3 regions of the Dyadobacter sp. BHUBP1 genome follow, and region 2 is predicted to be linked to each of the others. Evidence: riboswitches for the same ligand, from Rfam matches in the RefSeq annotation. Region 2 holds a riboswitch; each other region holds the start of a gene.

Region 1 (7,216 bases), on a different contig from region 2:
TACGAGATCGAGTTGAAGAAACACAATGACGCGATCAGTTCGCAGCGGAAATCCATGGTGGGCAGCGGCGACCGCTCCGATAAAATCCGCACCTACAACTACCCCCAAAGCCGCATTACCGACCACCGCATTGGTTACACGGTTTATAATCTCCCTGCTGTAATGGAAGGAGATATCGCCGAGCTGATCGAAAAACTGCGTATCGCTGAGAATGCCGAAAGAATGCAGGAAGGAGAAGCCGTTTAGGAATGTTGTCCTTTAACTTAATGAAGCGAAGTTTCAGGTCTTTCGATAGGTTACCTTAGTTCGATCTCATCCATACTATAAGTCAAACCATCCTCGGAGAAAGTCAGATTGACCACTTCGAGGATGGTTTGTTTTAATTCTTCCATACTATCGCCCTGCGTGCCAATAAATTTGTCGGCAATATCAGCAATGGCGCTAAAACCTTGCTCTTCCCTTATAACGTCCAGAACTATTTTGGGCTTTTTCATCTCTTTATAAGGAAGCTGAGTGAGTTAACTTACGCCTATTTCGCAGGATACAAAGTGCCGTAAGTCTTCGCTTTATAGCTTTCGAAGTCCTGCTTTTTATGGTAATCCTCTCCGAAAAAGGTAATGATCTGATGGAATTCTTTCGCTTTCAGGTAACCGGCTAGTGGCTGGATCATGTTAAATTGATCGTCCAGAAAAACCGTTGTGGGATAGCTCGGCTGATTATTCGTTAATGCCAATGCGATTTCATGGATGCCGCGACCGCCCTGTTCAAGGTATTTGAACTGCTTGTCGCCCAATTTGATCGTTCCCTTTTGCTCTGCATCGAGCTTTACGGCGTAATATTTCTTGTTGATATATTCGGTAACGGCTTTGTCTTTGAACGTTTCGCGATCCATCACTTTGCACCATCCGCACCAGTCGGTGTAGACGTCGATCAGGATCTTGCGGGGCTCCTTCTGAATTTTGGCATATGCCTCTTCGATGGTCAGCCACTGAATACCTTCGGCGGCTGCACGCCTTTTACCCGTATCGGCTTTGAAACCGGCAAGGAATACCAGCATTACGGGAAATATTATCAGTATTGACAGGAGTCGTTTCATAGTAATTTTTTAGATTTCTTGCTCTTAGACAAATCTCTTTCACAAATCATGGCACGGACTGCGCGTCAGGTGCCAAAGCATAATAACATGGAAGCCAGCAAAGTCATCCCAATTTTACGCATTTTTGACGAAACCAAAGCACGGGAATTTTACATCGGCTGGCTCGGCTTCCAGGTCGACTGGGAACACCGGTTTTCCGACGATGCACCGCTCTACATGCAAGTTTCGCGCGGAGACCTGACGCTCCACCTCTCCGAACACCATGGCGATTGCACACCGGGCGCCAAAGTCTTCATCGAATGCACTGGCGTGCGTGATTTCCACAAGGAACTCAATGAAAAGCAATACAAATACAATCGCCCGGGACTCGAACAGGAGCCATGGAATGCCATTTCGGTAACGGTAGTCGATCCCTTCATGAACCGGCTTGCATTCAATGAGCGGCTTTAAGCATTCTTAGTTTTTGCCAGAGACACCAGAATGCCTCCTGTAATGATTAGCAACATGCCCGTCAGCATAGAAAGCGTCGGAATCGCCTCTCCCATCAGAAAGCCGATCAGCACCGAAAAAAGAATATTGGAATAACCCACCACAGCGACGCGCCCGGCTTTATCGTAAGTAAATGATTGCGTAAGCATTTTTTGTCCCAAAAGCGCCGTAAACCCTAATGCGAGAAAACCCAGCCATTGCCAGGTATTCTCCGGCCATCTGAATGTACCTATCAGAAAATCCAAATGCTCCATAGGATAATACGTACCGACCAGCATCGACAAAATAGGCATTACAATCCCGCTGAGCATAAATGAAAGGATGATCGCGCGCGTGTCGTACACGACACCAAGCTGGCGGATGGACAAGTAAGAAATGGCCGTCAACAGTGCATTGCCCAAACCTAATGCATTATCCCGCAGCGACGACGAAAGATCGGGCCGGAACACGAACAGAATACCGGTAAAACCAACGAATATAGCCATCCATTCCTTGCCATTCAGTGTTTCTCCGATGAGCAGCCAGGAGAAAAGCGCCAGAAAAATTGGGTAAGTATATTGGTAGGTAGAAGCCCGGCCGAGTCCAAGCGTCTGGATTGCATAAAATAGCATGTACAGCGACAATGTTCCTACTACACCTCTGAAAATAAGCAGTCCCAACTTTCCGCCCTCCTGCCTCAGCGGCCGTTGCCAGATGCTGCTAATGATAAAAACCACCCCAACAATGTTCCTGAAAAAAACCAGCTGTACAATATGGAACTCCCTTCCCAGCCATTTCGAGATCGCCGACGTAAGCGAGAAAAAAAATGCGGCGCCGAGCATAAGGTAAATGCCTTTCAGGGAGGATGCGGTCGGGAAATTTTCAGTAGAAGCGGCCAAAAGCAATCAGAATTTGCTGCAAAGATAGCGGTTATCGTACACAACGGAAAGTCGGGGGAAATACCTACCTTTGCACCCGCTTGGTGCCATAAGCTGCTTCTAGTCAGCGATTAGGCTTAATAGGGAATTCCGTTAGCACCGGAAGCTGTCCCCGCAACTGTAAGTCTGCCAACACGTGCCCGATTCTTCGTGCCACTGTCCTGCGACGGGAAGGCTCCGGGTGCGAAAGACGAGCCAGGAGACCTGCCAGAGCATTTTGATCGGACCGTTTTCGGAGGAAAAACAGAAGATCGCCGCCAATCATTGCGATTTAGAGTGTTTACCAACTTAAGACTTGTGGGATGCTGGATGTTATGGGCAAGTTTTGCGCTGACACTGCCGGTTTATGCACAAAAAGACTCCATTGCTCTCGACCCCGTCATCGTGAAGGGATTTGTCCCTCAAAAATTTATGAGCGGCCTGAAAATCCAGCGCATCGACTCCGCTTCGCTCGCGCAGGTACGCTATCAGAATATCGGTGACGTGTTATCCGCTTATACCCCGATTGCATTTAAAAATTACGGGCCGGGCCAGCTCAATACCGCCTCGTTCCGGGGCACCTCCGCCAACCATACTGCTGTCCTATGGAACGGGCTCAACATCAATGCGCCTACCCTCGGACAAACGGACTTCTCCACCATTCCCGTGGCGGGTTTCGACCAGCTTTCGGTTCAGTACGGCTCCGCGGCGAGTGTTGTGGGCTCCGATGCCGTGGGCGGAAGTATTTTGCTTGACAGCCGCGCATCGGCAACGCCGTTTCATGTGTCTGATGGCGGACAATATGATAGCTTCAATAACCATCAGAGCCGAACAGATATCCGCTATCTAGTGCCACTAAACAACCAATGGGCTTTCTCAGGGAAAACGGCACTTTACTATGGCAGGATGAACAACGATTACCCCAAACCAACCCGGAACACTTACGCACTCTTGCCTACCGAAACTTTTCAAAAAGGCATTGTACAGGACCTGTTCCTCCACGGACAAAACGACCAGGAAATTTCCGCACACATCTGGCTCACCGACAATAAACTGACGCTGACGCCCGACGATATCCAAGGTCGTGAAATGACCCAAACTACGGCCTATCGTACGATGTTCCGCTATCAGGTCCGGACGCTCACGCTACGCACCGCCTGGGTACGCGACATCATAGATTATGCCAAAGGTGACCTCTCCCACCCCGACCATTCAATAACGGATAAGTTCGCTTCGAGAATAGAAAAGGATTTTCTGCTAAATCTTGGCAACAATATCAATCCTATTCACCTTAAAACCGGGGGAGAATGGACGCATTATCGTTCACGCGTACCGGGATACGCGCTCTCGCCAGCGAGCGAGAACCGCACGGACTTCTTCCTGCTCACCCGCTGGCAACCGACAGCGCGGATTACTACTTCCATTAACCTTAGGCAGGGCCTCGTTACGGGTTTCAATCCACCGTTCACACCGTCGGTTGGTGTGGAATATAGTTTCATTCAAAAAGCGCTTTACAACCTTACCTTGAAAGGCTCCTATGGCCGCAGCTACCGGGTGCCCACTTTGAACGAACGCTACTGGAAGGACCTCGGTAACCCGGATGTCCACCCCGAAACGGGTTGGAATAAGGAAATCGGCCTTGAACAGATATTTAAAGCGGCTTTCGGCGGCACGCTAAGAACCACCGCAACTTTTTACCATAACCGAATTAAAGACTGGACTTACTGGAATCCATCGAGAAGCTACCGGGTCGAAAATCTGCAACAGGTACTGGCCCGGGGAATTGAATTGCAACTGGGCTATCAGCGACAAACCGGTTTCTGGCGAACAGGACTGGACGTGGGTTATGCATTCAACAAAAGCAGCCAGGAGAAGGCCTACGACAATTACTCGCAGGATATTGTAGGCAAACAATTGGTATTTGTACCTGAACATACGGTTAATGCAAATGCATTCGTGCAGTTCAAGTCCACGAAGCTTACGGGACAGTTACAGGCGGCCAGCAAGCGCTATACAACCTTCGACAATTCACAGTTTCTGGACGGTTATGGCCTGGTAAACCTGCTGGCCGAAACGAGCTTTACCTTTTACAAATTCAAGCTCATTTTACAGGGGCAAGTCCGCAACCTCACCGACACGTTTTATTTAAATGTCAGAAATAATGCGATGCCGGGAAGAAGTTTTGCATTAAGTTTAACCTTTAGTTACGATTCTCAATAAATCAATGAAAATGAAAAGACAGTTAGCCAGTTCATTAGCAGTAGCTTTTTCAACCCTCGCGGTATGGTCCTGTAATCAAAGCGACCCGGCTCCGAAGGGAGACTATGTGAGCGGTGTTTTTGTAATGAATGAGGGTAATTTCTCCCAGAATAACGGTGCTATTTCCTACTTCGCGCGGGAAAACAACACGGCAACCGCCGATATTTTCGCAGTGGCAAACGGAACGGCATTGAAGGGCGGCGTGCAGGATTATACTGCTTCCGAAGAGCAAGGTATTATTCTTGTCGATAATATGTCTGCCGGCCAGGATAAAGTCCAGTTCGTACAACGGTACACTTTCAAGGATGAAGGTACCATTGGTGCACCGGATATAGAGAATCCTCGCGAAGTGGTTATCGCAGGCCGAAAAGCTTATGTTTCGTGCTGGGGAACGGACGTCAGCAAATATTCGACCGGCTATATTGCGGTTATTGACCTGACCACCAAAAAGGTTACCAAAAAAATCAACATAGCCGATGGCCCTGAAAACCTGGCCTATGCTAGTGGGAAGCTTTACATAGGCACTACGCAATGGGCTGCCGGAAACAAGCTGGCGATCATCAATACAAACACCGATGAAGCATCGTCGCCCATTGCGACATCAGGTGCTGCCAATCCGGTTGGTGTTGATGCGAACGGAAAACTATGGGTGAATGCCGGCAATAAAATGTTGCGCATTAATACAGAAACCAACGCTACCGAAGCAACGCTGACGATTGCGACGGACGGGACCAAAACACCCGGCAATTTTACATTCAGCAATGATTTGAAATCCATTTTCTTTGTGCTTTCGTGGTATGACAGCGCTGGTAAACAGCAAGGAGGCACTTACAAATTCTCCATTACCGATACGCAGATAGCCATGGTTACCCCATTGATTCCGCGCCCGTTCTATGGCCTTGCAGTTGATCCGTCACAAGGACTGCTTTACGCAGGCGTGAGCCCGTCCTATACGCAGGCAGGCTACGCGGTTCGTTATCGCGCCGATGGAAGCTTGGTCGACTCTGTCAAAGTAGGCATCGCACCAGCAGGATTCTTCTTCCAATAACATGTAAATTGAAAAAGTCTCCCGCTTGGGAGACTTTTTCAATTTCGGAACCATGCCACTTCACTTAAAAAATCCTTGCGGATCGGGCATCTTGGCTTTCAAAAGTTCAACAAAATCGAGGTTCAGCTGGTTAAAATCCAGCGTCCGGCCCTTATGCAAATGCTCCCACGACTTGTCAAGTTCATTGAGATTATAATGCAACAGCGCCAGGTTATACTGACCGAGCGCATAGGTAGAATCAAGGGAAACCGCATGTTTCAATAATTCGCCTGCCTCGTCCAACTCCTCTTTCCGGCTGGTGATCGCGTACAGTTTGAGTTCAACCGTCGATAAATCCACCAGCAGCGGTACATTGTCTCCTTGCAGGCTCACGCCCTTGCTCAGCATTCTTTTTGCATCCACCCAGTTTTCGCGCTGGTACGATACAACCCCAAGCCCCCAGTAAGCTTCCACATTCTTGTCGTTCAGCAGTTGGGCAAGATTGAAGCGGTAGCAGGCTGTGTCCAGAGAACCCTCCTGCAAATACTCCCAGGCACGGGTCGCGAAGAAACTGCTGGCCTCTGCGCGGCTGGAAAATGATTTGTCACATTCGCTCAGGAATTTGATCTCTTCATCAATCTGCTCCGATGTCTTACTCACTTCTCCGAAGAGCGGGAGAATACGCCTTTCCTTTAAATCAAGGGGCTTTTTGGGGGCTACGTTTGTATCTGTGCTTGGACCCGCGCTTGCCAGATGCGTGTTTTGAGCAAAGCCCAGCACAGGAATCAAAAAGGCAAGCCAAATTACAACAGACTCTTTCATAATTGACTTTAATAGAAGAACAGGTTTCTATTGTCCAAGTTAAACGGTTTTATTGGAATTGTATTGCATTACCGGCGTTTACTTCTTCCGCCCGCAGCCCTACGTCCCCTACTGGTATTCCCCGAACCCTTCCTCGCCTGCGGATAACTGTGTTTTTTCTCGTGGAACGCTCCTTTGAATGTTGGATCTTCCTTACGTCGCTGGTTATCGATCTCCCGCAGCATATCCTGCCGCTCCTGGAAGGGCGTTTCGGCAATGTAAACTTCGTCCGGAAACTCCGCCCTCGGAATTTCCATCCGGATCATCGCCTCAATTTTGCGGATATGGTACTCATCGGCAATGGTCATGAAAGTAATTGCATTGCCCACTGTATTGGCCCGACCCGTCCGGCCGATCCTGTGCACATAGTCTTCGTAAATCAAAGGCACATCGAAATTGACCACGTGGCTCACTTCCGTAATATCAATGCCACGCGCCACGACGTCGGTCGCTACCATTACCCTGATATTCCCTTCCCTGAACGCCTCCATTGCATTGATACGCGTATTCTGGCCTTTATTTGCATGGATTACGCGAAGTTCAGCTTCCGGAACCACCCGGTTCAATAAATTTTGATGCACAAGTCCG
Region 2 (7,216 bases):
GTGGTTTTGAGGTTGATTTGTATTACACCAAATTACTAATTGCTATTGACTAATACGAACCCGGATCACTTCTCCGTAGGCTACTTTAATATCGAAAATATCGGTCAGCGCTATCTCGTTGACGATCGAAAGAATCAGCCGGATCACACCTGCGTGCGTCACAATGGCAACTTTCTTGTATTGAAATGGCCCTAATTCCGCCCAAAACTCGCTCACGCGGGCGTACATCTGCATCATACTCTCGCCCCCGGGTGTGCATACGTTCACATAGTCGTCCATCCAGGCTTGCAATGCCTGCTGATCGACAGCGTCCCAGGTTTTGCCTTCCCATTCCCCGAAATCCAGTTCCTGCAAGCGGTTATCAACCACATATACGGGTGAAATCGCCCCGGCAAGCTCGGTACATCGGAATGCCGGACTGGAATAGGTTACTTCAAAATCCGTATCGAGCTGCGAGCGTACGGCAGCCAATTCGGATTCAAAATCGGCATGCAGTAAAAGTTCTTTCCGCCCGTAAATCAGCCCAGGCTCGAAGACTGGCTTCGTGTGGCGAATCAGATAAACTTCCATAACACGACGATGTAAAAGTAGAATGCAACTTCACAAACCTGTTGAATGGCGCCCAGGCAGTCGCCGGTATAGCCGCCGATCCATGTTTTGAAATATCGCGCCAGCAGGATCGTGATCACCCCTAATACCAGAATGGCTACCAAAAGTTGCGGTTGGCGCAGATACACAACCATCCCAAACAAAGGCAAAATTCCAAACGCAACGGCCGAAATAAGCACCGAAAAAGGCGGTTTCTCAGCAACAGGCTTTGCTTTGCTATCGGTATCACGCGAGTAAGGGAGCATATAAATGACAAAAACCGGCATAAGCCTGCTCAACGCGTGCCCGCTAATCAGCACGCCAATGACGGCACTTTCCTGGCCAACAATCGATTGCAGCAGTGCGAACTTCAATGCAAGAATTAATATCAAGCCCACGGAAGCATAGGTACCTACGCGGCTGTCTTTCATGATTTCCAGGATCTTTTCACGCGTCCATCCGCCTCCGAAACCGTCACACACGTCCGCAAAACCATCTTCGTGAAATGCGCCGGTCAAGAGAATGGAAATGGCCATGGAGCACAGAACGGCTATCGATGGGTTCGTGAGGTAATCCGCCACGGCCCAGACTATTCCGGCAGTCAGGCCTACAATCCAGCCAACGAGCGGCAGATAAGCTGTCGCCAGACTCAGGTTTTCAGGCCGGTAAACCAGCCACTTCGGCGCAGGCAACCGGGTGTAGAATTGCAGTGCTGTGAAAAACAGATCCAGCTGATGACGAACGTAGGACATCGGTTATCGATTTTAAGCAGACCTCTCCGTTTTCTGGCTTACGCCTGCACTTTCAAAACTCGCCATTTCATTCAGAAACGCAACCGCACTTTGCAGCAGTGGATAAGCGAGCGCACAGCCAGTCCCTTCCCCGAGACGCATATCCAGTTTTAACAATGCATCTGCACCCATTGATTGAAGCAGCAGACGGTGTCCTCTTTCATCGGATTGATGGCAAAAAACCGCATATCGCTGAACCGACGGGTCTATTTTAAAAGCAGACAAATAACTGACAGATGCAATAAAGCCATCCACCAGCACAAGCATGCCCAACCGCGCAGCTTCCAGCATCGCACCGCACATCATGGCGATCTCAAACCCGCCGAACGTAGCCAATACCGATTCAGCATCGTTACGTACATGCTGATGATGTTCCAACGCTTTGGTGAGTACTGCTATCTTTCTGCCCAACTGCTCCTCGTCTAGTCCCGTCCCCCTCCCTACGCATTCGGATACGGGGATATTCAACAAGCGGCTCATGATCGCCGACGCCGAAGAGGTGTTTCCAATGCCCATTTCACCAAAACCAATCACATTACAGCCCGTCTGCTGCACTTTCCGGACTAGCACGGCTCCTTTTTCCAGACATTGACGGCATTCGGCGTTAGTCATCGCGGGTTGTTGCGCAAAGCTTTTAGTACCAAAGTTGACCTTTGCGTCGACCAGCCTTTCATTTTGACCAAAATCATAATCCACGCCTGCATCTACCAACAACAGGTTAATGCCATGCTGCCGTGTAAAAACATTGATTGCCGCGCCACCGCCGATGAAGTTGAGCACCATCTGCGGGGTAACCTCCGACGGATAGGCACTCACACCCTCCGAGGCTATCCCATGACTGGCTGCAAAAACAATGATATGCGGGTTGACCAGCTCCGGCGACAACGTATCTTGTACCGAAGCAATCTGAAATGCCAGTTTTTCAAGAATCCCCAAAGCGCCCTGCGGCTTGGTTTTCAAATCAATTTTCGCTTGAATTTCCTGACTGGTAATCGTAGCGGTATGCATAGTTATTGGATTGTTTTTAAGATTAATGGAAGTCCCGACACCAGCATAATCGCCTCTTGTGCAGCAGCAGCCACATACTGATTGGCCCAGCCTTGCAAATCGGTAAATTTCCGGCCTGCTTCGGTTTCTGCATGGACACCCATGCCTATTTCGTTGGAAATGATGATCAAAGTGGCATCAACAGTCAATAGCGCATCGACTTCTGCTTTGAATGCCGCCAGCGCTTTTTCAATATCGTATTCAAACGCGACAAACAGATTGGTCAGCCACAATGTAACACAGTCGACCACAGCTACTCTTCCGGCCAGCGGCAACAGGTGAATATCCCGCTCGCTTTCCAGCGCTGTCCATTCCGGCCCCCGCTCGTCCTGATGCCGTTTCACCCGTCGGCCAAAATCCTCGTCCCAAATCCTGGATGTAGCCACATATACCGGATTAGCACTTTTTTGCAAAGCGAGATCCATCGCAAACCTGCTTTTGCCACTCCGGACGCCGCCGGTCACATAGATGATCATGACGGTTCAGCGTTTTTGAAACGCTTGTATAGAAACAGTTGCCATTTTTCTTCCGCCACCCCTGCTTTGTCCATCTCGGCACGAGCGAGCGTGAAAAACAGGTCCGAAAGGCGGTTGATATAGGCCGGGATCGCTTCATGCACCTCATCGGTTTTGATCAGCGACACCAACCGGCGCTCTCCCCGGCGCATTTGCGTACGTGCGATGTGGCAAAGTGCCGATACCTCATTCCCGCCCGGCAGCAGAAAATAGTCCGAAGGCGAAGTCATAGCAGCTTCCAGCGCGTCGATCCACTCCTCACAAAAAGCGGCGCCATCCACCGGCATCGGGTTTTTATTCTCCTTTTTGGCATCCGATGGCCGTGCCAGGTGCGACATCATATCCATCAGGTCCTTTTGGATTTTATGCAAATTGGACTGCCATTCATGCCCGGCACCGAGCTTTACCCGTAAAAGCCCGATCGTCGAATTCGCTTCATCGAGCGTCCCGATGCATTCGATGCGCACATCGTCCTTGCTCACCCTGCTCCCGCCAAATAGCCCGGTGGTGCCTTTATCGCCCTTTTTGGTATATATTTTCATTTAATTAATTGATTTATAATAGATCAACTCGTGATTCGGTAATAGCTCCGGGTGGATAATACGGATCAGATCGGCCAGTACCAAATGCGGGTTTACCGCGCCGGACTCCCAGTAATCGTTGGCCCCCTGCGCATTCATGCGTTTGTTATAGCTGTAAATGTGATTGGTTTTAAATGCCTTGAAATCCGCATAACGGATATCTCGCGCGAGGACGTCCTTCTTCGTCTGTACATTTCCGATACTTACATTCAGCCAGAAGTCGGCCTGCAATGCAATGGGATAAACGGTTTCAAAACTGAGTGGCAAGCTTCCGGTTGCCTTTGTTCCGGACCAATGATACGAGGCGCCCGCGTCCTGGAAGAAGCGGTTTACGTAACTATCACCATTTGGAACATTCCACGCGTCTTTGGAATTCATTCCGGTAATCAGGCTCGGGCGCATTTTTAGATTTTGGGTCAGACGGGCCAGTCGTTCGTACTCTTGCTCGACGTTAGCGAACTTCCTATTCACTTCCCCTTCCTTATTGATCAACGCTGCCAGGAGTTTCACCCACTCCGCCCTACCCAGCGGCGTCGTTTCCACCCATTCCGAATTGACCATTACCGGTATCCCCGCCTGATGCAGTGATTCGTAACGGCTAACCTTCGAAACGGGGTTCCCTGTCGCCATAATGAGGTCCGGATGCATGCTTACCAGCAGTTCCTCATTGAGCCCCTGATCCTTTCCTACTTCGACAACCTTGCCCAATTTAATGCGATCAAGTACTTTGGCGGAAGAGACATATTTGAGGTTACCCATACCTGTAAGAATATCCTCACAATCCAAAAAGCCAATCAACCCGATGTGCAGTGACGACATTGCCACCATGCTTCGCACGGGAATTTCGATGAGCTGGCTGTCTTTGTACCCGATCGGTCGCGGCTTTCCACGTTGTACCAGCACATACGTGAGCGTGTCCGTCGATTTTTCGAACGGGCTCATGATCTTGACTACCTTGTAATATTTATGATAAGTAATTTTAAAGCCTTTGGCGTGGGCCACTTTGGCTTTTTCAGGAAACAGGTCGGGGCCTGAATAATGGGAATCGCCTTTTTCGTAAAGCGATGACGAAGTGCTGCAACTAGCCAACAAGCGGCACAGCAGCAGGGCTGCAAGTATTTTTCTGATAATCATGTAGTCACCGGCCTTTCTTCCGAAAGCCATATTAACAATGTTTGCAGGCAGGTCTTCTGACTCGTTCAGGTCGTTGGCGCCTTCCCGGGTTAGTGAGTGAATGAGTCAATGAATGAATGACTGAATGCTTTTTAATTACAAACATTCACTTATTCACTCATTCGCACATTCACTCATTGTAATCCCAGTGGCACAATTGCCAGGACCGTTAGTGAACTTACAGCAGCGGAGACTGTTCCGGATTCCCACCGGATTCCCTTTTAATCACGCATGACGCGTGTACCTGGATGACCGCAAAACTAGCAATATTTTATTGGTTATCATTGCAGAGTTTCATTTACACACACGCTTCATGCAACGCGACGACACTCTCTGGAAATCGATCCTGGAAGATATTTTCGAAGATTTCCTGCTCTTCTTCTACCCGAACGCAGCTTCCTATTTCGATTTCTCCAAAGATTTCGAATACCTCGATAAAGAGCTGGAACAATTATTCCCGCCGGAGGATAATTCGTACCAGACCCGCTTTGTAGACAAACTTGTAAAAGTGTATTGCCAAAACGGCGACAACGAATGGATACTCGTGCACATCGAGGTGCAGGGCTACCATGATCCCCATTTCAATCGCCGAATGTTTACTTATTACTCCCGGATACTCGATAAGTATGACAAACCTGTCACGGCATTCGCCATTTTCACGGAGAACAATGCGGCGTTTAGGCCTTGTGAATATTACAGGGAATTTATGGGAACGAGTATTTTGTACAGGTTTAACGCATTCAAAATCCTGGAACAAGACGAGCAGATGTTGCGGGAAAGTGACAATCCGTTTGCTGTAGTGGTGTTGACGGCTCTGATTGCATTGAAATGCAAACATATTACCGAGGACGAAATACTTGCTATTAAATTAACACTTGCCAGGAATCTTCTCGGCAAAGGATTTTCAAAGAGAAAAATCTCTAAGTTAATGAATTTTCTTCGCTACTATATCCGCTTTGAAAAGGTTGAAGCAATCGCTAAATTTGACCATATCATCAGTCACTTAACTAATCGATCGACGACAATGGGTATCGAAGAATTTCTGTTGGATAGAGCAAAAAAAGAGGGGGAGAACAACAAAGCAACAGAACTAATAACCAATCTATTAAGAGAAACGTCGTTCACAGTAGAGGTAATCGCACGTCTGGCGGGTGTATCGCCCGAATTTGTAACCGAAATCAAACTGGGCAAGACATCTCGACTGCCCAACTGACCAGGATAACTATCAGCACCATCGCCAAACAGGTCCGCTGATTGACACTTGCCGCTCTTGCGATTTCCTGCGGTTCAATTACCCGGTCATTCTCCCCGATAAACGGCTTGTCGACTACCTGCCCGTGATAGACATTCGCCCCGCCGAAGCGGCAATCCAAAATCCCAGCTAATGCTGCTTCGGGATACCCGGCGTTCGGGCTTTTATGTCTGTGCCCGAATTTGAAGACAAATCGCAATCCACGCCTGCTTCCTGTCACTAAAACCATCAGCAAGGCCGTCAGCCTGGCAGGCATAAAATTTGCCACATCATCCAGCCTTGCCCCAGATTTCCCGAACCATTCATAGCGCTCGCTGCGGTAACCCAGCATGGAATCCATCGTATTGATCATCTTGTAAGCCATCATACCCGGAACGCCTGCCAGAGCATAGTAAAAAAGCGGTGCTACCACGCCATCACTGAGATTTTCGGACATTGTTTCCAGCACTGCAACGCGTATTTGCTGCGCATTCAGGTTTGAGGTATCCCTGCCTACAATTCTTGAAAGTTGCTTCCTACCTGCTTCCAAGCCTTCATTTTCCAGCGCTGAAAATACCGCCCGTCCCTCCGCGATAAGCGAATGGTTGGCCAAACCATAGTAAACACAAATACTATTGATTACCAGATACATTGCGGGTGCGTGCAGAAGCAATGCATTAAGCCTGTAAAAAAAGTAGAACACCAGCACTACAAGGGTTATGCTCAATATAGCCCCTTTCAGAAATCGGAAGCGGCCACGATTCAACCATTTTTCACCCAGCGCAATTGCGTTACCAAATACTCGTACGGGGTGTGGCCAGTTGTCGGGGTCGCCCAACCGGAGATCGAGCAGGTAACCTGCGATCAAGGGGCAGATCAGTAATACAGCGCCTGCCATTCTTTCAATGCATTGATCATCTTCTCGTTATCATCCGGCCGCTGGGTAGCGAGCCGAAAATGCTGCCGGGTGAGGCCGCGGAAGTTACCTGCGTCACGAATCAGCAAGCCATGTTTTTCGATCAGAAAATCTTTCAACTGAGCGGCGTTCCGCACCAAAGTTCTGACCAAAAAGAAATGCGTATCGCTTTCCAGCACTTCAACGCATTCCAATTTCTGCAATTCTTGAACGAACGTTCTTTTATCAGTCAGGAGTCGGGAAACCGGGGGCTGAATCCGATCGAAATGATCGTAAATGTAATGCCCCGCCGCCATCGCCAGCGTATTGACCGTCCAGGGTTGTTTGATATTCATTAACGAATCAACAATTTCTTCCCTCGCCAGTAAATAACC
Region 3 (7,216 bases), on a different contig from region 2:
GGTTGGGTTTACTTTTCCCGGCATGATGGAGCTTCCAGGCTCGTTATCCGGAATGTGGATCTCGCCGATACCCGAACGCGGGCCCGACGACAACATCCGAATATCATTCCCGATCTTCATCAGGCTTACAGCAACGGTCTTCAATGCGCCATGCGCCTCTACGATCGCGTCGTGTGCCGCTAATGCCTCAAATTTGTTTTCAGCAGTAACGAATGGCAGGCCTGTCAATGCTGCGATGTGCCGTGCTACATTTTCGGAGTATCCTGGAGGCGTATTAATACCCGTTCCCACCGCGGTACCACCCAATGCGAGTTCAGAAAGGTGTGCCAATGTGTTGTTAATGGCTCTCAAACCATGGTCAAGCTGCGAAACGTAGCCCGAAAATTCCTGGCCCAGAGTCAGCGGTGTAGCGTCCATAAAGTGCGTACGACCGATTTTAACTACATTCTTAAATGCTTCGGATTTCGCTTTCAGCGTGTCACGCAGCTTGGTAATGCCCGGGATCGTAACGTCCACCAGGATTTTGTAGGCCGCAATGTGCATTGCGGTAGGGTAGGTGTCGTTTGACGACTGAGACTTGTTCACATCGTCATTCGGGTGCAAAAACTTCGTTTTGTCAGCCAAATCACCGCCTTGCAGTACGTGCCCGCGGTAGGCGATCACCTCGTTACAGTTCATATTCGACTGCGTTCCGGAACCGGTTTGCCACACCACCAGCGGAAACTGGTCGTCGAGCTGGCCGGTAAGGATCTCGTCGCAAACTTTGCCGATGAGCTCGCTTTTTTCCTGAGGAAGTATGCCGGCTTCGAAGTTGGTGATAGCGGCAGCTTTTTTCAGGTATGCGAAGGCCTTGATAATCTCCTTCGGCATTTTATTGATATCCTGTGCGATAGGAAAGTTCTGGATCGAGCGTTGCGTCTGGGCGCCCCAGTATACGTGTGCAGGCACCTGCACTTCGCCCATCGTGTCTTTTTCTATACGGTATTCCATTTTTGAAGTAGAATGATAATGTAATTGAACAATGTGCGGTAAAGTTAGGCCCGGACTTGCAGTTTCTGGAGTTTTTTATGGATAAATGTTCACGTCTGAAAAAAGAATGTTTAGATTGACGCGCCGAGAACCTAAACCCCACTTTTCATGATACCCAAGATCAGCATTTATCCCGACTATACGCTCATGAGTTCCGCCGCAGCTGAGCGAGTAATCGACCTGATGAACCACAAACCCACATCGGTTATTTGCTTCCCGTCCGGCAGTAGCCCCAAGGGAATGTTCGATGCGTTGGTAGCGGCCAACCAGAACGGCCGTGTCGATTTCTCCCAATGCACTTTCATCGGCCTCGACGAATGGATAGGCCTTGGTGCCGGCGACGACGGCAGTTGTCGTGACCTCCTCGACCGCGATTTTCTGAAACCCGTCGGCCTCCGGCCGGATCAAATTGTCTTCTTCGACGGCAAGGCCTTTGATCCGCAAGCGGAATGCGACCGCATCAACAAAGTCGTGGAAAGCCTGGGTGGTCTCGACCTTATTATATTGGGCGTAGGCATGAACGGCCACCTCGCCCTCAACGAGCCAGGTACCTCCTGGGATACCTACGCCCACATTTCCGAACTCGATACCGTCACAGTGGAAGTAGGTCAGAAGTATTTCAAACAACCCACCATGCTTACCCGGGGCATTACCGTTGGTATCCGGCACATTCTGGAAGCGCGCGCCGCCATTTTGCTTGCCTCGGGAGCAGCCAAAGCCCCGGTAATCCGGCGCGCCCTCGCATTCCCCGTTTCAAAGGATTTCCCGGCGACGGTTTTGCAGAATCATTTGAATGCGGAGTTTATATTGGATGCGGATGCGGCCGGGACGATTTTTTAGCTAATACGAAATCACTTTTATCGCCATTTATTTTACTCCAAATAAGATATTTTATCCTGCCGAAAGGCTAATTTCTACTCACTTCACTGAAATTGGCCGACCATTTACGGCCGAATGCGCCTTCCGCCTAAATTTGACGCAGTTCTTTGTGAACGCCCGTCAATCGGGGTGATGGTTTTTGCTTTTGGATCCCTCAGCCAAAACATAGCAAAACAAAAAGGAACCGTGTGCAATTCACGGGCAGTCGTGCTACTGTAAGTATCCGCTCTGAGCATTCAGGGCCAATTTTTACCCTCGCGTCCCATTGCAGCGCCCCGGCGCGCGAGAAGGGCGGTAAAAATGATACAAGCCAGGAGACTTGCCGTCATCCTCAATGGCTTTTCCCTCACGGGTGGGGAGTAGTCAAGCATTGATTTACCACATTTTATTGCAGTATCACAGGCTACCCGGCTGTTTTGGGGAAACTGTATCTGTTCGTTTCGCAGGGTAGCTACGTGTTGCCGCGATGGAATGAAGTACCGGCGACCGTCCGCAACAGGCGTTTTGTCGGGATGGGAGGGTGTTTTCACAGGGTTTTATTAACTCTTTAAACACAAAAAGTATGTTGTCACACAACCTTGGCTACCCGCGCGTGGGAAGCCTCCGCGAGCTCAAAAAAGCCAACGAACAATTCTGGGCTGGAACGATCGATCGCGATGCATTGCAGAAAGCCGCCCGGAAGATCCGCCACCAGAACTGGGAAACGCAGCAGATTGCAGGCATCAGCCTCATTCCTTCCAATGATTTTTCGCTTTACGACCATGTTCTCGATACCTCGCTGATGGTAGGCGCCATTCCCGAGCGTTACCACCAGTTGGTCGACGGGAAATCGAACAAAGAGCTCGACCTCTATTTCGCAATGGCCCGCGGTTACCAGAAGAACGGGCTGGATATCAATGCGATGGAGATGACGAAATGGTTTGATACCAACTACCACTACCTCGTTCCCGAGTTTGTGAAGGACCAGAAATTCAAGCGGTATTCGGAGAAGGTTTTGCTGGAATTTGAAGATGCATTGCAAAAAGGCATTCAAACCAAACCGGTACTGCTGGGGCCGGTTACCTATTTGCTTTTGGGTAAAGAAAAGGAAAGTGGCTTCGATCGCATTGACCTACTGGACAGCCTTTTACCTGTTTATATATCCATATTAAAAGAACTTGCTGCAAGAGGTGCCGAATGGGTGCAGCTCGATGAGCCGGCATTAGTATTGGATTTGAATGAAAAGGAAAAGCTCGCATTTCTAAGCGCTTACAATCAGATCAGAGAGGCGCTTCCGAAGCTGCGCATTCTGGTAACAACCTATTTCGGGCCGCTAGACGATAATCTGGCAATTGCGACTGCATTACCGGTGGATGCATTGCATTTAGACCTGACACGCGGTGCGGAGACGTTACCACAGATCCTTGCCGACGAAGCATTTGTCTCTTCCACCAAAAAGCTCTCGCTGGGCGTTGTCGACGGCCGGAATATCTGGAAAAACGATTATCAAAAATCGTTAGAATGGATTCAAACAGCTGTAAATGTCCTGGGAGACGAGCGGATTTTGGTGGCACCGTCGTCGTCGTTGCTGCATAGTCCTTATGATCTGGATTTGGAGAAGAATGAGGCAGTACTGACAGCGGAGATTAAAAACTGGCTGGCGTTTGCAAAACAGAAACTGAATGAGGTGACTACATTGGCAAGGCTTGCAGCGGCAGACTATGCGAATGATAGCGCATTTCTGGACAATCAAAAGGCGATTGAAAGCCGCCGTGCTTCCGTATTGATCCACAAACCGGCAGTGAAAGCGCGGGTTAGTGAAGTGCGTGAACGGGATTTCGACCGGCAGAATGCATTTGCCATCCGGCAGGGTATTCAGTTAGAAAAGCTGAAATTGCCATTGTTCCCATCGACAACGATCGGTTCCTTTCCGCAAACGGATGAGGTACGGCAGCTCCGGGCGCAGTTCAAAAAAGGTGCATTGACACTAGACGAGTATGAAACCCGCATTCGGGCGGAAATCGTGGATTCGCTGCGCTGGCAGGAGGAGCTTGGGATCGATGTGCTGGTACACGGCGAATTCGAGCGGAACGATATGGTGGAGTATTTCGGCGAGCAGCTTTCAGGTTTTGTATTTACCCAAAATGGTTGGGTGCAGAGCTACGGCAGCCGGTGCGTGAAGCCGCCGATCATTTATGGGGATGTGGAAAGAGAACAGCCTATGACGGTGAAATGGTCTGCATTTGCACAAGCTAACTCCGAAAAGCTGGTCAAAGGCATGCTTACCGGCCCGGTAACGATCCTGCAATGGTCGTTCGTGCGGGATGACCAGCCGAGGAAGGATACCACATTCCAGATTGCGCTCGCCATACGCGACGAAGTAGTGGATTTGGAAAAGGCAGGTATTAAAGTGATTCAAATCGACGAACCGGCGATCCGCGAAGGCCTGCCATTACGGAAACGCGCCTGGCAAAGCTATCTGAAATGGGCTGTGGACGCATTCCGCCTGAGCGCCGCGGGAGTAGCCGATCAGACGCAGATCCACACGCACATGTGCTACTCGGAGTTTAACGATATTATCGATTCCATTGCTGCCATGGATGCCGACGTGATCACGATCGAGACGTCGCGTTCGCAAATGGAGCTGCTCGACGCGTTCGCACAATTCAATTACCCGAACGAGATTGGTCCCGGTGTGTACGACATCCACTCGCCCCGCGTACCGACGGTGGACGAGATGATCCTTTTGCTCGAAAAGGCATTGAAGGTAATTCCGGCGCGGAATTTGTGGGTGAACCCCGACTGCGGATTGAAGACCCGCAAATGGCCGGAAACCGAAGCCGCTTTGCGTAACATGATTTCTGCGGCTAACTTGCTGCGTGAATCGGTCGCGGTTACTGGATAGCGACGGCGGTCGTTTATAGTCATTTGTTGTCATGTGTAGTCAGATATGGTCAGAAATAGAGAGATGTGATCGCCCCTGACAGCACTTGACTACCCTTGACTACTTATGACACCACCTAACCATTCTTGACAACACTTGACTACTCATGACAACACCTGACCATCCCTGACTACAAATACGCCGAACTTCATTCCCGTTACGACACCAGTAAACCGTTATATTTTGACATTAGAAGATAGAATTTCCGCTTCGGAAACCCGTGTTTTTAAAACCGTTTTCCCTAATAACACCAATCATTACGATACCCTTTTCGGCGGCACGGCGCTGTCGATGATGGACGAGGTTGCATTTATCGCTGCCACACGGTTCTCAAGGTTGCGATGCGTAACGGTATCGTCCGACCGTATTGATTTTACGCACCCCATTCCTGCAGGGACCATTATCGAGCTGGTAGGGCGCGTCGAGACTGTTGGAAATACCAGCATGAAGGTTCGCGTCGATATTTTTGTGGAGAAGATGTACGAGGTAAGTCGGGAGAAGGCCGTGACCGGGATCTTCACATTCGTGGCGCTCGATGAGAATCATAAGCCTACCAAAATTCTGTAATATAACCGCGTTAGGCGATCCGGGCGGGCGGAGATTCGAGGACGAAATTGTAGAATTTATCATACGGCACCGAATTGTGCCGCGGACCAATCACGCATTCGAAATGGTTCATAATTAATCATTTAAATGCTCGCCGGTAATGTAAGCTGTTATCATTTCGTTATCCGGACTGTTTATTTGCTTGATTCCGAACCGTTTAATAACATTATACGTGTAATTAGCCGACGGCGCCAAGTTGCAGCCTTGTCCAAAATGCTTATCTTGCACGCCTTTTGAACGGTTTAGCACCAGACTGTACACATTATTCTAATCACGCGTTAATGAAAATTTTAGGTATCTCGGCTTTCTATCATGATTCGGCCGCGGCTCTTATAGATAATGGCGAAATTGTTGCCGCAGCACAGGAAGAGCGTTTTACACGCAAGAAGCACGACCCCGGTTTTCCCTCCAATGCAGTAGCATTTTGTCTTGAATACGGTGGTTTGTCCATTAACGAGCTTGATGCAATCGTTTTTTATGACAAGCCCTTACTCAAATTTGAAAGGCTCCTCGAAACTTACTACGCATTTGCGCCCAAAGGCGTGCGGTCGTTTTTGACCGCGATGCCAGTGTGGATCAAGGAAAAGATGTTCCTGAAACGGCTCATCAATGAAGAGCTGGAAAAATTAGGCTACGATAAAAAGAAGAAAAAGGTGAAAATGCTCTTTCCCGAGCACCACCTCTCGCACGCTGCCAGCGCATATTACCCTTCGCCTTACGAAAAATCGGCTATCCTGACGATTGATGGTGTAGGTGAATGGGCGACAGCGTCGATCTGCCTGGGTGAAGGAAAAGATATCAGCATCCTCAAAGAACTGCGTTTCCCGCATTCACTCGGGTTGCTTTATTCCGCATTTACTTACTTCCTGGGCTTCCGTGTGAACTCGGGAGAATACAAGCTGATGGGCCTCGCGCCCTATGGTGATCCGTCGTCGCCGGATATTAAGCGCTACGAAGACATTATCCTCAAAGAACTTATCGATCTGAAAGAAGACGGCTCGGTTTGGCTCAACCAAGACTATTTCGATTATGCTACCGGCCTGAAAATGGTGAATGAGCACAAATGGGAGGCATTGTTCGGGTTCAAAACCCGCCGACCGGAAGATGCGCTCGAGGCCGTGCATTGTAACCTTGGCCTCGCGATCCAGAATATCACCGAAGAAGCGGTGGTGAGAATGGCCAAAGAAGCCAAACGTCTGACCGGTGCCGATTACCTTTGTATGGCCGGCGGCGTTGCATTGAATTGTGTATCAAACGGCAAACTGCAAAAGGCGAATGTTTTTAAAGACATCTTCATTCAGCCGGCTGCCGGCGACGCGGGAGGTGCGCTGGGTGCGGCACAAGCTGCATATCATATCTATTTTGGTCAGGACAGAAAGATTACCTGGAAGGCCGACGCTATGCGCGGGTCTTACCTCGGACCAACGTTCTCTGATCTCGATGTGGCACTTACGGCTAAGAAATACAAGGCGGTTTATACCCATTACGAGAATTTTAAAGACCTGACACAGGAAGCGGCAAGGCTATTGTCGGAAGGGAATGTGGTAGGCTGGGTGCAGGGCCGGATGGAGTTCGGGCCGCGTGCATTGGGGGGCCGAAGCATTTTGGGCGATCCCCGGAATGCCGAAATGCAGAAAAAACTGAACTTGAAGATCAAGTACCGTGAATCGTTCCGGCCTTTTGCGCCCTCGGTACTGGCAGAGGATTGCCAGGACTATTTCGATTACGACGGTATTTCGCCTTATATGCTACTCGTGCATCCGGTTGCGGAAAGCCGCA

The links. Region 2 has a riboswitch for cobalamin ahead of ACQ4MZ_RS23075 (ABC transporter substrate-binding protein). Riboswitches for the same ligand answer to the same signal wherever they lie in the genome.
Region 1: linked by a shared signal. The riboswitch ahead of ACQ4MZ_RS07315 (TonB-dependent receptor plug domain-containing protein) and the one ahead of ACQ4MZ_RS23075 (ABC transporter substrate-binding protein) in region 2 are both predicted to bind cobalamin.
Region 3: linked by a shared signal. The riboswitch ahead of metE (5-methyltetrahydropteroyltriglutamate--homocysteine S-methyltransferase) and the one ahead of ACQ4MZ_RS23075 (ABC transporter substrate-binding protein) in region 2 are both predicted to bind cobalamin.

The regions. Positions count from the first base shown of each region.
Region 1 is NZ_JBOBIH010000002.1:129,922-137,137, reverse strand. Features, by position in the region: gene prfA (peptide chain release factor 1) at 1-246, shown strand, start outside; gene ACQ4MZ_RS07335 (hypothetical protein) at 297-494, opposite strand; gene ACQ4MZ_RS07330 (thioredoxin family protein) at 530-1,096, opposite strand; gene ACQ4MZ_RS07325 (glyoxalase superfamily protein) at 1,145-1,546, shown strand; gene ACQ4MZ_RS07320 (DMT family transporter) at 1,543-2,463, opposite strand; cobalamin riboswitch at 2,528-2,728, shown strand; gene ACQ4MZ_RS07315 (TonB-dependent receptor plug domain-containing protein) at 2,779-4,701, shown strand; gene ACQ4MZ_RS07310 (DUF5074 domain-containing protein) at 4,712-5,788, shown strand; gene ACQ4MZ_RS07305 (tetratricopeptide repeat protein) at 5,849-6,589, opposite strand; gene ACQ4MZ_RS07300 (DEAD/DEAH box helicase) at 6,658-7,216, opposite strand, start outside.
Region 2 is NZ_JBOBIH010000006.1:213,892-221,107, forward strand. Features, by position in the region: gene cobC (alpha-ribazole phosphatase) at 43-570, opposite strand; gene ACQ4MZ_RS23055 (adenosylcobinamide-GDP ribazoletransferase) at 555-1,340, opposite strand; gene cobT (nicotinate-nucleotide--dimethylbenzimidazole phosphoribosyltransferase) at 1,353-2,387, opposite strand; gene ACQ4MZ_RS23065 (bifunctional adenosylcobinamide kinase/adenosylcobinamide-phosphate guanylyltransferase) at 2,390-2,902, opposite strand; gene ACQ4MZ_RS23070 (cob(I)yrinic acid a,c-diamide adenosyltransferase) at 2,899-3,483, opposite strand; gene ACQ4MZ_RS23075 (ABC transporter substrate-binding protein) at 3,484-4,686, opposite strand; cobalamin riboswitch at 4,686-4,958, opposite strand; gene ACQ4MZ_RS23080 (hypothetical protein) at 5,009-5,908, shown strand; gene cbiB (adenosylcobinamide-phosphate synthase CbiB) at 5,874-6,824, opposite strand; gene ACQ4MZ_RS23090 (pyridoxal phosphate-dependent aminotransferase) at 6,803-7,216, opposite strand, start outside.
Region 3 is NZ_JBOBIH010000001.1:570,060-577,275, forward strand. Features, by position in the region: gene fumC (class II fumarate hydratase) at 1-990, opposite strand, end outside; gene ACQ4MZ_RS02470 (6-phosphogluconolactonase) at 1,138-1,869, shown strand; cobalamin riboswitch at 2,025-2,249, shown strand; gene metE (5-methyltetrahydropteroyltriglutamate--homocysteine S-methyltransferase) at 2,471-4,792, shown strand; gene ACQ4MZ_RS02480 (acyl-CoA thioesterase) at 5,015-5,398, shown strand; gene ACQ4MZ_RS02485 (carbamoyltransferase family protein) at 5,719-7,216, shown strand, end outside.